One region of the Pseudomonas sp. NBRC 111131 genome, then DNA from elsewhere that is predicted to be linked to it. Evidence: riboswitches for the same ligand, from Rfam matches in the RefSeq annotation. Region 1 holds a riboswitch; the other holds the start of a gene.

Region 1 (7,192 bases):
CGATTCTGGTTGCAGCAATGCATCCTTTTGCCAGGAGCGAGGGTTATAGATGTCGAAGTCGGTAGGCACGACGTTGAAGTCACCCGCCAGCACCGTTGGATGACCGCTGCCCTGCAGGCTGCGCGCATGGGCGAGTAGGCGCTCGAACCAGCGCAGCTTGTAATCGAATTTAGGGCCCGGTTGCGGGTTGCCGTTGGGCAGGTACAGACAGCCTACCAGCAAGCCGTGAACTGCCGCTTCCAGATAACGGCTCTGGCTGTCGTCTTCCATGCCCGGCAGGCCTCGGCGCACTTCCAGGGGCTGGCTATCCCTGGCCAGGATGGCGACACCGTTCCACGCGGGCTGACCGTGGTGCAAGCAGCCATACCCGGCGGCTTCAATAGCCTCCCGAGGAAACTGCTGGTCCGCGGCTTTGAGTTCCTGCAGGCAGGCAATGTCGGGCTTTTCCCGGTCCAGCCAGGCCAGCAGTGCCGGCAGCCGGCTGCGGATGCCATTGATGTTGAAGGTGGCGATGCGCAGGGCTTTCATGCGTCCGGGTCATCCACGTGGGCCTGTACGGCGTCGGGCAATGCACCCAGTTGCGCCTCATCGGCGAGCGCCTTGAGCGCCACCCAGTCATCCCATTCGATCGCGCCGTCATTGAGCAGCGCTTCGGCGGTATGGACCAGCCCTTCGTAGTAGGCATCGGGCGACTCAAGCCGATAACTGTCATCGTCGTATTGGGCATACCAGGCCTCAAGCTCAGGAATACTGCGTTCGATGCTCATGGCGCTACTCCTTTGCAAACCTTTGAATGTGTGAGCCTGTGCGCTGCGCATCGTTCCACGTGATCGTGCGACGTACGCCTGGGTGCAAAAAAAATTAAACCTATGGCCGCAGAGCGGGCTCAACCGTAAGCGACAAACGAGGTCGCGCCACGGTAGCAAGGAGAGAGACATGAGCAATCTGTTGATCAAACGCGTGGGCTTGTCAATGGTGCTGGGCATGGCGTCCTGGCAAGTGATGGCCGCCACTTCCGATGACTTTGTCGATGCCGCCACCGAGGCAGGCATTGCCGAGGTCGTTACCGGCAACCTGGCACTGGAAAAGAGCCAGAACGCCGAAATCAAGACCTTCGCCCAGCAGATGGTGACCGACCATACCAAGGCTAACCAGAAGCTCGGCGACATTGCCCGCAAGCTGGATATCAAGGTGCCGGACGATGCAGCGCTGACCGACAAGGTCAAAAAAATGATCTTGCAATGGCGTGACGAGTCGTTCGACAAGTCGTATGTCAACAACCAGGTCGATGCCCATGAAAAGGCGGTGGAACTGTTCAAGAAGGAAGCGGCTTCGTCCGACAAGCCCGAGCTGAAAGCTTTCGCCAGTGACACCTTGCCTACCCTGGAACACCATCTGGAACAGGCCAAGGCGCTTCAGGCCAAACACGGCAAATAATCGACCCATTGCACGAGGCTCTCATGACTAACGATGCACTGCGTAGCGAAATCCTCACCCGCCTGCTCCACGCTCATCCCCATGGGTTGGGCAAGGAAGTACTGGACAACTACCGCGGCGAAAAGGCGGTGGCAGGCATGCTCAAGACCTTGCAGGAACATGGCCTGATCCAGGACGGCAGTGTGGCGGTGGACGAGGAACACCAACTGAGCTTGAGCTACCCGATCAAATTGTCGGCAGCCGGCGTGGACGCCGCCAAGCAGGCGGACGGTGCACAGACAGACCGTTCACAGACGTAGGCGCACCCTAAGCGCAAACCAGGTAGCAGCGGGGTTGCCCGCTGCCGCCGGTATCGATGAAGAAGGCTACTTGTGCTTCTTCTCCTCATCCCTTGGCGCTATCGCTGGCCCTGTAGGGTCTACTTGCGGGTCGTCAAGGTCTGGTGAGTCCGGGTCAAAACCCAGCTCGTGGTTCTTGCTGGCTTTATCGGAGGAATGCGGGCCCTGCCCTTTTTCCGGCTGCTGGGTTGGCTTGGTCATGTAACAGTCTCCCTTGGGTGTCTTAGGAAGAGTGTGAATGCCGCTCGAAGTTTGATTTTATTTGCCGGCTGCCAACTGCTGCCGACAGTCCTTAAGTGCTTCATCCCGCTTGACCAGCTCACCCTGCAGAAACTGCAATTGCCTGCCCTGCTCCGCACAGATACCCCGTTTGTCTTCCAGGTGCTGCTCCTGCACCTGCAATTGCCGGCGCATTTCTTCGCTGGCGCCCTGTGCCTGCGCCAGGATCGTACGCAAACCCTGGATCTGCGCGTCCCGCTGCTCCAGCAACTCATCCAGCGCCTTGCGTTCACTGCAGGCCTGTCGATGTTCACCGAGCAAGCGCTCGTTGTCGCGGTGCAGGCGGGTCAGTTCGTCCTGTTTGACGATCATGCCTTGCTGCAACTGGCGCAACTCCACCTGCAGCTGCTGCAGCTGGGCTTCATGCCGGCGCTGGTCTTGCTCGCGTTGTTCGCGGCTGGCGCTTCGGTAGTGCTCAAGGGCATCCCGGGCGTGGCGGTGCTTGTCTTCCAGTGAGCGCACCTGCTCGTCCTTGTCGGCCAGGCGCACCTGCAACTCCCCAAGTGATTGATTCAGGCTGGCGCTGCGCAGTTGTTCGGCCTGCAACGTGCTCTGGGTGGCTACCAGGCGCTCCGATTCGGCAGCGAGTGCTGCGGCCTGTATCTGCAGTTGCTGGTGTGCGGTGGCCAATGCCTGCTGGGCCAGGTGCAACTGCGCCTCGAGCTGTTCGCGCTGTTCGTTGAAAGCCGCTTGCGCCTGCTCGACGCGGGCATCCGCCTCCTCCTGAAGCTGGTCTGCCAACTGCCCCACCAGCTTGCCCAGCGTGTCGCTCAGTGCTGGGGCACCCTGCAGCGCGGCAGGTTTGTGCTCCTCAAGCTCCTTGAGGTAACGATGGATAGTGGTTTTGGAGCCGGTGTTGCCCAGTTCGATACGTACAGCATCGATGCTCGGGTACTCACCCCGAGCGATCAATACCTGCCGTGCCTGCTGCACTACCGCTTTGTTAATACCGCCCCGGGCCATGAATGCTCCTACGATTTCGTATCATGGTACGTACCATGTATTTACATGGGAATTCTCACCCTCCTCGCACGGAAATTCAAGCACTTACTAAGGTTTAATAATCACGGCTTATCGCATGAGATAGCACGAATTCTGGGTGTGGGAGGTGGCTGCCGTAGGAGCAGTACACAAAGCACCCGGCCAGGGTGCGGCGGCGCAAATAGGCGCAGGCAGGTGGGGATGGATTGAAGGGGGAGCAGGTCGGCGCCGGGCGGCGCGACCTTATAGTGCGGGGCTAAAGCGGGCAGTGAATGGGTACCGCGTGGTACCCATTTACTGTTGAGGCTGTAAAGCGCCAGGCAGCGCGTAAGCGCATCAACCTTGGCTGTCGAGGCCCATTTGCCAGAAGTCGGCCTCCAACCGCGATGCCTGGCCAAAGATCGCGGCCAGCTCGATGAAGCGCTGCTCAGTCATGCTGCGCGCCGCCAGGTCATCGAGGTGCTTGCGTGCCGACGCCGCCACGTCCTGGTAGGCCTCACCGGCATACTCCCCGATCCATTCGCGGTAAGGATGGTCACTCAGGTCACCGATCCGCTCGGCCAGCACGCGCCCGATTTCGGCGTAGCCAATCACACACGGTGCCAAGGCTGCATGCAGCTCCAGCAGGTCGCCGGCGGCGCCGCAGTCGAGCACGTAGCGGGTGTAGGCCACCGTGGCCTGATGCTCCGGAGCGGCTGCGATATCGGCTTGCGACAGCCCCCAACGCGCGCAAAGCCGCAGGTGCAGCTCGGTCTCGTCGAGAATGGCTGCCAGGCCAGCCTGGGCGGCGCGGATATCTGCGGGGGTCCTGCTTTTATAGGCCGCCAGTGCCCAGGCGCGGGCGAACTGGATCAGGAACAGGTAGTCCTGAACCAGGTAGGTGCGGAAGGCCTCCTCGGCCAAGGTGCCCTCACCCATCTGCCGCACAAAATCGTGGTCGACATAGCGGGCCCACTGCGGCGCGGTTGCAGCTTTGAGGCGCTCGAAAATATCCATGCTCAGGCTTCCTCATCGTAAATGGCGTCGAAAAAGGCAAGCTCCAGCGCCACGGTACGTGAGTAGAAGTCGCTGCTCAGTGCTGCCTCCTGTGGCCCTACCCGGTCCAGTTCGGCCTGCAGGAAGGCAACGAATTCGGCAAATGCCGGGTTGTCGTGCAGGGTGATCCACTCGGCGTAGACGAAGTTGGCCGGCAGTGGTTTCGGCGCCTTGCTGGCCCAGTCCAGGTACAGCCCTTCTGCCACGTTCAGCACCGCCAGCGCGGCCGCATAGGACCGGGTAGCCGCCGCTTCGCGCATGATGGCCTTGAAGCCGGCAGTCGGCCCGCTGTCCGCGGGCTCGTTGCGTTGCGCGGGGCTGACGTCCAAGGCTTCGAACGCGCGCAGGAAATAGGTGTTTTCGTCGCTCGAGATCATGCCGGCGAAGCGACCGAAGCGCAGCCGAGCCTCAAAGGTGTCGGCGGTGGCGATCGCCGCACCGAGCAAGGTCAGGAAGCTGTCGATGAAGCGATGGTCCTGAACCAGGTAGCGGATCATGAACGGGTCGGCCACGCTGCCGTTGCAGAGCTCGGTGACGAAGCGATGGCCCACGGCAGCCGACCAGGTCGGTTCGCTCTGACGGCGCAGGATTTGGGTGAAACGTTCGGTCATGGTGCTGTCCTCCATTGAGGTGACAGCGAGACCGTTCGAGTGGGGCATGGAGCGGCCTCGCAGTGAGGCCGGCAAAAAGGCAGGTCGGCAGTCCCATCCCTTCGCCGGCATGATCCGGATCAGGTTCGAAGGGTCACCGCGCTGCAGTTGCCAGCGGTTTCTCAGCCCGTTGCCGGGCTCCCCTTGGTGGAGTGCAGGTATACAGCAGATCGACGGCCGTTGCCACTGGCCTGATCGACGCCCACAAGGCTAAAGGCACATCGCCACTAGTCATTATGCTGTCATCTTATTGTCGTATTTTTCCGCCTTCACCCCGGGTCGGGAATACCAGCAGTGATCCGCCGTTCTCTCTCGTCTACAGGCCTGTTGCGCCTGTTGATCCTGATGCTCTGCGCAGCCACCCTGACCTTTCTCTGGGGGCTGCATTTCGCCCAGAAGGCCGCCGCGCGCCAGGACGCGCTGTCCGCCAAGGCCGTTGAGCACCTGAACCTGGCCAGCATCGTTGCCCAGAGCCTGCGCCAACTGGTAGACCGCGCACAGGCCGTCGGCCGGGTGACCCAGGAGGATATGAAGGTGCTGCACCAGGGTAACCTCAGCCTCGCCCGGCTGCTGGCCGAGGACCCAGTGTTCAAGCGCATGGGCCTTTATGACCGGCACGGCCGCCTGCTTTCGGCCAGCCACGGCGACGAAGCCCCCGTGCTGCCAGCCCCCTGGCTGCAGCAATTGAACGTGCACGTCGCCCGCTATGGTTTCAAAGCGTTCCTGCCGCGTGTGGCCCCGTCCGACACACCAAACTGGCGACTGCCCTTCCTGCTGCCCTTGACCAGCCTGCCAAGCCGTGAAATCGACACCATCCTCCTCGTGCAGCTCGACATCGGCTACCTGGCGGTACTGTTCCAGCATATCGACCTGGGCACCACCGGGCTGATACGCCTGGTGCAGGACGACGGCCAGGAGCGGCTGCGCATCGACACCCATGGCGTGATCGGGGCCGGCGACAGCTTCGAGCCAGGCGTGCCCGGCTCAGGCGTCGAATCAGGGCAGCTCACGCAATATGCCTCTGGCGAGGCCTATCAGAGCCTGTACCGGCGTGTCGCCGAACGTGGCTTCAGCATTGTCGTCAGCCAACGCTACGATGAAATTCTGGCGCCCTCTGCCCTGGCCTACTCACGCCAGTTCTGGCTCAACCTGAGCATGACCTTGATGATCCTCGCCAGCCTGGCGTGGACGTTGCGGCTGCTGCGCAAGCGCCAGGAGGCGTTCAGCGCCCTGGAGCTTGCGCAGCAGGTCAATCAGCAACTGATCGGGCGCCTGGAGGACGAACACCGACGCAGCAGCCATGCCGCCGCCACCGATCACCTCAGCGGCTTGCACAACCGTCGTCAGTTCGTCGAGGTGGCGGGCACGGTGCTGACCCGGCAGCGCGGTAAACGCCGGCTGATGGCCATCTTGTTCATCGACATGGACCGCTTCAAGTCGATCAATGACTCGCTCGGGCACAAGATCGGCGATTTGCTGCTGCAGGCCGTGGCCGGGCGCATCCAGCGCCTGCTCGAGCCGGGCGACGAAGCCTCGCGCTTTGGTGGCGACGAATTCGTCGTGCTGCTGGCCGGCGAGCGCAGCGAAGAGCAAATCAATGCCTGGGTGCGCAACCTGGTGCAGAAGTTGTCGGCCACCTACGCGCTGGACGGCCAGGAGGTCAATACCAGCCCCAGTGTCGGCGTCAGCATCTGCCCGCGTGATGGCCAGGAAATCGACAGCCTGATCCGCTGCGCCGACGCGGCGATGTACTCGGCCAAGCAGGCCGGCCGTGCCCAGTATCGCTTCTTCGACCCGTCATTGAACCTTTCCGATATCCAGGCCTTTACCCTGGAGCAAGCCTTCGGCAACGCGTTGACCGAGCGCCAGTTCGTGCTGCATTACCAGCCGCAAATACGTTTGGATACCCAGCAGGTGCTGGGCTACGAAGCCTTGGTGCGCTGGGACCACCCGGAGTTCGGCCTGCTCTACCCTGACCGTTTCATCGACCTGGCCGAACGCAGCGGTTTTATCATCGACCTGGGCTGGGAAGTGTTGCGCCTGGCCTGCGAAGAGCTGGCTCGATGGGGCGCGCAGGGCCGGGAGAGCCGCCTGGCGGTGAATGTTTCTGCCCTGCAACTGCGCCAGGTCGACTTCAGCAACCGCTTGCTGGCCGAGCTGCAGGCCCATGGCATCGCCCCGCAGCGCCTGGAACTTGAAATCACCGAAACCACGATCCTCGACCCGGAGGGTACCGCGGTCGACCATCTGCACCGCCTGCGCGCGGCGGGCCTGGGTATCAGCCTGGACGATTTTGGCCGTGGCTATGCCGGCTTCGCCCATTTGCAGGCGCTGCCGCTGAGCAAGCTCAAGATCGATCGATCGCTGATTGCGCCACTGTCCAACAGCCATGACGACAGCCCGATTGTGTCTTCAACCATCATCCTGGCCAAGCGCCTGGGCCTGGAGGTGGTGGCCGAAGGTGTCGAAACC
Region 2 (7,192 bases), on a different contig from region 1:
TGGGCACTGAATTGAACGTGTCTGACATGGAAATCCTCATGACCTCTGATACCGCATCGCGCCATCCTACTCCGCACGCTTGCCTGTTTCACCCCTTTCCGGCAACCGTTCGCGCAGTCGGGACAGCGCGTCTTGTCTCTGTTAGCTTAGTGGCGAACTGAAGGCCGCGCAGACGGTCAAAGGCCGACTTTCCCTGTTCTGCAAGGATCATCATGACACTTGTCAAACTGACTTCCGTGGCTGTGCTGGCCCTGGCGCTGGGTGCCTGCCAGAGCCTGTTCAGCCCTAATTACCGCGCGCCCCTCGAGGTCAAACGCGACGCCTGGGAACATGTGAAACCCGGATGCAGCGAAACCGACTGCCCATTGGTGAACATCGACACGGTCCACTTCCCTGCCCTGCCGAAGCTCGACGGTATCGTCGAGAAACGCCTGCTGCAGTTGACCGAAGACAATCAGCATGGCACCGCGCCCAGCACCTTGCAGGCCTACGAGCAGCAATACTTGGCCAACGCCGACAAACGCAACAGCAGCTACCTGCAAGCCAAGGTACGCGAGCAGCATGACGGGCTGGTGATCATCGAGTTGTCCAGTTACCTCGACAGCGGCGGCGCGCACGGCATGCCTGGGCGCGCATTCATCAACTATTCGCGCAAGCAGGACAAGGTGTTGACCCTGCAGGACATGCTGGTGCCAGGCCAGGAAGAGACGTTCTGGAAGACGGTCGAAGAATCGCACCGTGCCTGGCTGATCAGCGTCGGCATGGACAAGGACGCCGAGTTCGCCAAGACCTGGCCATTCAAACGGTCGCCGCACATCGCCCTGACGTACGGCGCCGTAGTGGTCAAATATGAAGTCTATGCCATCGCGCCCTACTCCATGGGCCACGTGGAGCTGAAAATCCCCTACCCGCGCCTGAACGGCGTGCTCAAGCCCGAGCTGTTTCCCGGGCGCGGCTGAGGCTCAGTAGCGCATGCAGCCCACCTGCCAGCAACAGTGCTGGCAGCGTGGCGCCCAGCTCCGGTGCTTGCGCGGCGATGGTGTGATAGGCCGCCACCCCCACTGCCCAGGCCAGCAAGGCCTGCCAATGCAGGCCCGCTACCCGCGCAGGGGCATGGCGGCGACGGATCACGTAGTGGTCCATCAGCACCACACCGAACAGCGGCGCGAACACCGAACCGATCAACAGCAGGAAGTTCTCGTACTGGGCCAGCGGCGCCAGCAAGGCGATCAGGGTGCACAGCACGCCGATGGCCAAGGCCAGGTGTTCGACTTTCAGGCGTACCAGCAAGCCGCTTGAAACCGCCGCCGAATGGATATCGGCAAATGCCTTCTCCGATTCGTCCAGCAGGATCAGCAGCAGCGGAATCCCCATCCCGGCGCCCGCCAGGGCCAGCAACAGCGCATTGACCTCGCCACCTGGCGCAAAGGCCAGGGTGTAAGCCACACCCAGGCTCATCAGCCAGGTGTTGCCAATGAAGTAGCCCAGGACAGTGCCACCGAACACACCTTTGCCACTGCGGGCGAAACGTGAGTAATCGCAAATCAGCGGCAACCACGACAAGGGCATGGCGATGACGATGTCGAAGCCTACGGCCAGCGACATCGAACCATCGCCACTACGGTGCCACAGGGCAGTCAGGTCGGCCTTGGCAAAGAGGTTCCAGGTCAGCCACAGGCAAGCGCCCAACAACACCCAGATACCCCATTTGCGCAACACCTTGCGCACGAATGCCAGCGGCCCGGCGACCGCCAGCAGGGTGGCCAGGCCACCGAAGCACAGGGTCCATAACATCGGGCTGTTCCACAGGCTGTCGTCACCGAACGTGCGCGCCCCGAGCAGGCTGGCCGCATCGCGCATGACGATGATTTCGAAGGCGCCCCAGCCCACCAGTTGCAGGAGGTTGAGCAACGCCGGCAGGCGAGCGCCATGGCTGCCCAGGCTCAGGCGCAAGGTGGCCATGGCGGACAGGCCGGTGTCACTGCCGATGACCCCCGCCGCCCCCAGTAGCAGTACACCCACGCCGGTGCCGAGGGCGATGGCCAGTACAGCGCCAGCCAGGCCCAGGCCTGGGGCGAGCATGGCACCCACCTGCAGGACCATCAGGCCAATGCCGAGGGAGAACCAAAGCGAGAACAGGTCGCGGGCGCCGAAGGGGCGCTGGCTGGAAGGGACCGGGTGGTCGGGAGAGAAATGGCTCGGGGTAGTCATTGTTGTGATCGCCGCAAATGTTGAGATAAGCACTGCCCCCAGTGCGGGGGCGGGCTTGCCTGCGAAGGCGTCGGGCCAACCTGTCGTGCTGGCCTGGCTGACGCTTTCGCGGGGCAAGCCCGCACCTACAGGGGTTGTGGAGTGCCTTACACTTTTCTGTACAGCTGGCTGCCTTCCTGACGGAACCGCTCGGCCTGTTCGCGCATGCCTTCTTCCACCGACACATCGGTCGCTTCGATGCGCTGGTTGGCAGCGTATTCACGCACTTCCTGGGTAATCTTCATCGAGCAGAACTTCGGCCCGCACATCGAGCAGAAGTGCGCCACCTTGGCCGATTCCTTCGGCAGGGTCTCGTCGTGGAAGGCGCGTGCCGTGTCCGGGTCCAGGCCCAGGTTGAACTGGTCTTCCCAGCGGAACTCGAAGCGTGCCTTGGACAAGGCGTTGTCACGGATCTGCGCGCCCGGGTGGCCCTTGGCCAGGTCAGCGGCATGGGCAGCGATCTTGTAGGTGATGATGCCGGTCTTGACGTCATCCTTGTTCGGCAGCCCCAGGTGCTCCTTGGGTGTGACGTAGCAGAGCATGGCACAGCCGAACCAGCCAATCATCGCGGCACCGATGCCCGAGGTGATGTGGTCATAACCCGGGGCGATGTCGGTGGTCAGTGGGCCGAGGGTGTAGAATGGCGCCTCGTCGCAGCACTCCAGCTGCTTGTCCATGTTTTCCTTGATCAACTGCATCGGCACATGGCCCGGGCCTTCGATCATGCATTGCACGTCGTGCTTCCAGGCGATCTTGGTCAATTCGCCGAGGGTCTCCAGCTCACCGAACTGCGCCGCATCGTTGGCATCGGCGATCGAGCCCGGGCGCAGGCCATCACCCAGCGAGAAGCTGACATCGTAGGCCTTCATGATTTCGCAGATTTCGTCGAAGTGCGTGTACAGGAAGTTCTCCTGATGATGGGCAAGGCACCACTTGGCCATGATCGAACCACCACGGCTGACGATGCCGGTGACGCGCTTGGCGGTCAATGGCACGTAGCGCAGCAGCACGCCGGCATGGATGGTGAAGTAGTCCACGCCCTGCTCGGCCTGCTCGATCAAGGTGTCGCGGAACAGCTCCCAGGTCAGATCCTCGGCAACGCCACCCACCTTTTCCAAGGCCTGGTAGATCGGCACGGTGCCGATCGGCACCGGCGAGTTGCGGATGATCCACTCGCGGGTTTCGTGAATGTGCTTGCCGGTGGACAGGTCCATGACGGTGTCCGAGCCCCAGCGAATACCCCAGGTCAGCTTGGCCACTTCTTCCTCGATCGAGGAGCCCAGGGCGCTGTTGCCGATGTTGCCGTTGATCTTCACCAGGAAGTTGCGGCCGATGATCATCGGCTCCAGCTCAGGGTGGTTGATGTTGGCCGGGATGATCGCGCGGCCGCGGGCAATTTCCTCACGCACGAACTCAGCGGTGATTGCATTCGGAATGCTTGCGCCGAAACTGTGGCCGGCGTGTTGCTGGCTGAGCAAACCGGCGGCGCGTGCCTCCTGCAGCTTCATGTTCTCGCGGATGGCAACGTACTCCATCTCGGCGGTGATGATGCCCTGGCGGGCGTAGTGCATCTGCGTGACGTTGGCACCGGCCTTGGCCCGGCGTGGGTTACGCACATGGGCGAAACGCAGCTTGGCAAGCTCAGCGTCGTTCAGGCGTTGCTGGCCGAAGTTGGAGCTCAAGCCACCCAGGCGCTCGGTGTCGCCACGGGCGTCGATCCAGGCCGAGCGCACATCGGCCAGGCCCTTGCGCACATCGATGATGACGCTGGGATCGGTGTACGGGCCGGAGGTGTCATAGACCAACACCGGGGCATTGGATTCGCCGCCGAAATCGGTGGGGGTGTCGTGCAGGCTGATCTCGCGCATGGGCACGCGGATGTCCGGGCGCGAGCCTTCGACATACACCTTGCGCGAACGGGGGAAGGGTTGCACGGACTGCTGATCGACTTGCGCCGATTCGCTGAGGTTGATCGTTTTTTCTTGTTTGCTCATCACAGGCTCTCCAGACAGCTTCCTAGCGGTGGAATGTCGGGGAGAACCTGAAAGACGCGGACGCACCCCTTGACGGGTGTGCAGTGCCGGAAACGGGGAGGTGCCTTGAGCTGCATGAGCTGTGACAATCCCGGACCTGGCACAAGAGGCTCCCCGGGAAGGCGAGCAATCTTGTTCCCTACGCAGGCGCTAACCTGATCAGGTTCAACGGGATCCGCAACTTTGCGATCTCAGCCTTTGCATCAAGGCACCCCGACAAGAACATGCGCAGTCTAGACTGGTGGGGTCGGCAAAGCCAAGCAGGTTGAACACAGGGCTGATGAAAGGCGCAGGCAACGATTGTTGCCGGGTGCGCATGGCACTACACTGCCTCATCGCTCAAAACTCAACAGTTTAGTAATTATCTTTCGTACAAGGATTGCCCCTATGCTGCGCAAACTCTCACTGGCGATAGCCGTGTCTTGTGCGTCCAACGCAGTGGTCTGGGCAGCGGATGTGCCCACTACAGTGAAAACCGACCTGGTCAGCGTCTACCAGGAAGCGGTCGACAACAACGCCGACCTTGCCGCTGCCCGCGCCGACTATGGCGCTCGTCGCGAAGTGGTGCCCCAGGCCCGCGCCGGCCTGTTACCGAACCTGTCGGCCGGCGCCGAGATGCTCAATAGCCGCACCAAGTTCGATGAACCGTCGATTACCTCCAACCGCAGCGGCAATGCCTGGAGCGCGACCCTGTCGCAACCGATCTTCCGTGCCGATCGCTGGTTCCAGTTGCAGGCGGCTGAGGCGGTCAATGAACAGGCGGCACTGGAGCTGTCGGCCACCGAGCAGAACCTGATCCTGCAAACCGCGCAAAATTACTTCGCCGTGCTCCGCGCCCAGGACAACCTGGCTGCCACCAAGGCCGAAGAGGCCGCGTTCAAGCGCCAGCTGGACCAGTCCAACGAACGATTCGACGTCGGCCTCTCCGACAAGACCGACGTCTTGCAGTCACAGGCCAGCTACGACACTGCCCGGGCCAACCGGATCATTGCCGAGCGCCAGGTGCAGGATGCCTTCGAAGCCCTGGTGACGCTGACCAACCGCGAGTACACCGCCATCCAGGGCGTGGTCCATACCTTGCCCGTGCAGGTACCGATCCCCAATGACGCCAAGGCCTGGGTGGAAACCGCCGGGCGGCAGAACCTCAACCTGCTGGCGACCAACCACGCCGTTGCCGCCGCCGAAGAAACCCTGCGCCAGCGCAAGGCCGGCCACGCACCAACGCTCGATGCCGTGGCACGCTACGAGAAAGGCGACAACGACAACCTCGGTTTCAGCAATCCGGCGCCGCAGCCAGGTGTGCGTTACAGCGGAGACGTGGAGCAGACCTCCATCGGCCTGCAGTTGAACATCCCGATCTACAGCGGCGGCCTGACCAGCTCGCAAGTGCGCGAGGCCTACCAGCGCCTGAACCAGAGTGAACAGCAACGCGAAAGCCTGCGCCGCCAGGTGGTGGAGAACACCCGCAACCTGCACCGCGCGGTGAACACCGATGTCGAGCAGGTGCAGGCCCGCAAGCAATCGATCGTGTCCAACCAGAGCGCGCTGGAAGCCACCGAAATCGGCTATCAGGTCGGTACTCGCAACATCGTCGACGTGCTCGATGCCCAGCGCCAGCTGTACACCTCGGTGCGTGACTACAACAACAGCCGCTATGACTACATTCTCGACAACCTGAGCCTGAAGCAGGCAGCGGGGACCTTGAGCCCACAGGACCTGGCAGACCTGAAGCGCTACCTCAAGCCCGACTACAACCCGGACAAGGACTTCCTGCCACCGGACCTGGCGGCTGCCGCAGCCAAGAACTTCGAGCGTCGCCCTTGACCTGGAGCTTCGCACAATCGTTGTAGGGGCGGCCTTTTGTCGCGACAGGGCCGCAAAGCGGCCCCGAGGTATCAGCCGATGAGTTTGCCCAACCTATCGAGCAAGCGTTGCAACGCCCCCTGATTGGCCTGCATCACCGCCCTTCCCGCCTCGCCCATGCGTTGGGCATCTTGCGGCAGCTCGATCAACCGGCGCACGGCTTCCGCCAGCCCATCGGCATTGTCGACCTGCTGCAACGCCCCCGCCTCGCGCAGCATCGCGCTGATTTCGAGGAAGTTGAACACATATGGCCCCATGAGCACCGGCAATGCCAGCGCCGCGGGCTCCAGCGGGTTGTGGCCACCGGTGGCGACCAGGCTGCCGCCGACGAAGGCGATGTCGGCCAGGGCATAGAGGAACAGCAATTCGCCCATGGTATCGCCGAGCAGTACGCGGACGTGGCTGTCGACAGCAGCGCCGGCAGAGCGGCGCACGGTGGTGAACTGCTCGGCGCACAAGGCATGCACCGCATCGAACCGCTCGGGGTGGCGCGGCACCAGGATCAGCAGAGCATCGCCATGCGCCTGCAGCAACTGCTGATGCGCCTGCAGGATCAGAGCATCTTCACCCTCATGGGTGCTGGCGGCGATCCACACCGGGCGCTGGGCTGCACCCCACTGTTCGCGCAGCGCCTTGGCGCGCGGCAGCAGTTGCCCATCGATCTTCAGGTCGAACTTGATCGAGCCGGTCACCTGCACGCATGCGGGACGCGCGCCGAGGTCGCGAAAGCGCTGCGCTTCGGTTTCGGTCTGTACCGCGATCAGGCTCATCTCGGCGAGCATCGGTCGCGTCAGGCTGGCGAAACGCGCATAGCCACGGGCAGAGCGCTCGGACAACCGTGCATTGGCCAAGGCCACCGGGATACCGCGCTTGGCGCACTGGTGGATGTGGTTGGGCCACAGCTCGGTTTCCATGATGATGCCCAGACGCGGGCGCACATGGTCGAGAAAACGCCCCGCCGCCCATGGCAGATCGTAAGGCAGGTAGCAATGCTGGACGCGCGGCTCATCGGCGAACAGGGCGCGAATGCGTTCTGAGCCGGTGGG

What was found. Region 1 has a riboswitch for thiamine pyrophosphate ahead of APH34_RS19645 (TenA family protein). Riboswitches for the same ligand answer to the same signal wherever they lie in the genome.
Region 2: linked by a shared signal. The riboswitch ahead of thiC (phosphomethylpyrimidine synthase ThiC) and the one ahead of APH34_RS19645 (TenA family protein) in region 1 are both predicted to bind thiamine pyrophosphate.

Annotation. Positions count from the first base shown of each region.
Region 1 covers NZ_BCBH01000023.1:60,087-67,278, forward strand. The annotation lists gene xth (exodeoxyribonuclease III) at 1-528, opposite strand, end outside; gene APH34_RS19620 (hypothetical protein) at 525-767, opposite strand; gene APH34_RS19625 (DUF4142 domain-containing protein) at 937-1,437, shown strand; gene APH34_RS19630 (hypothetical protein) at 1,461-1,736, shown strand; gene APH34_RS29595 (DUF6021 family protein) at 1,803-1,976, opposite strand; gene APH34_RS19635 (DNA-binding protein) at 2,034-3,017, opposite strand; gene tenA (thiaminase II) at 3,372-4,037, opposite strand; gene APH34_RS19645 (TenA family protein) at 4,034-4,681, opposite strand; TPP riboswitch at 4,761-4,875, opposite strand; gene APH34_RS19650 (bifunctional diguanylate cyclase/phosphodiesterase) at 5,015-7,192, shown strand, end outside.
Region 2 covers NZ_BCBH01000004.1:163,170-170,361, forward strand. The annotation lists gene APH34_RS05945 (NUDIX domain-containing protein) at 1-28, opposite strand, end outside; gene APH34_RS05950 (RsiV family protein) at 213-959, shown strand; gene cytX (putative hydroxymethylpyrimidine transporter CytX) at 928-2,211, opposite strand; gene thiC (phosphomethylpyrimidine synthase ThiC) at 2,358-4,244, opposite strand; TPP riboswitch at 4,403-4,509, opposite strand; gene APH34_RS05965 (TolC family outer membrane protein) at 4,671-6,107, shown strand; gene waaA (lipid IV(A) 3-deoxy-D-manno-octulosonic acid transferase) at 6,179-7,192, opposite strand, start outside.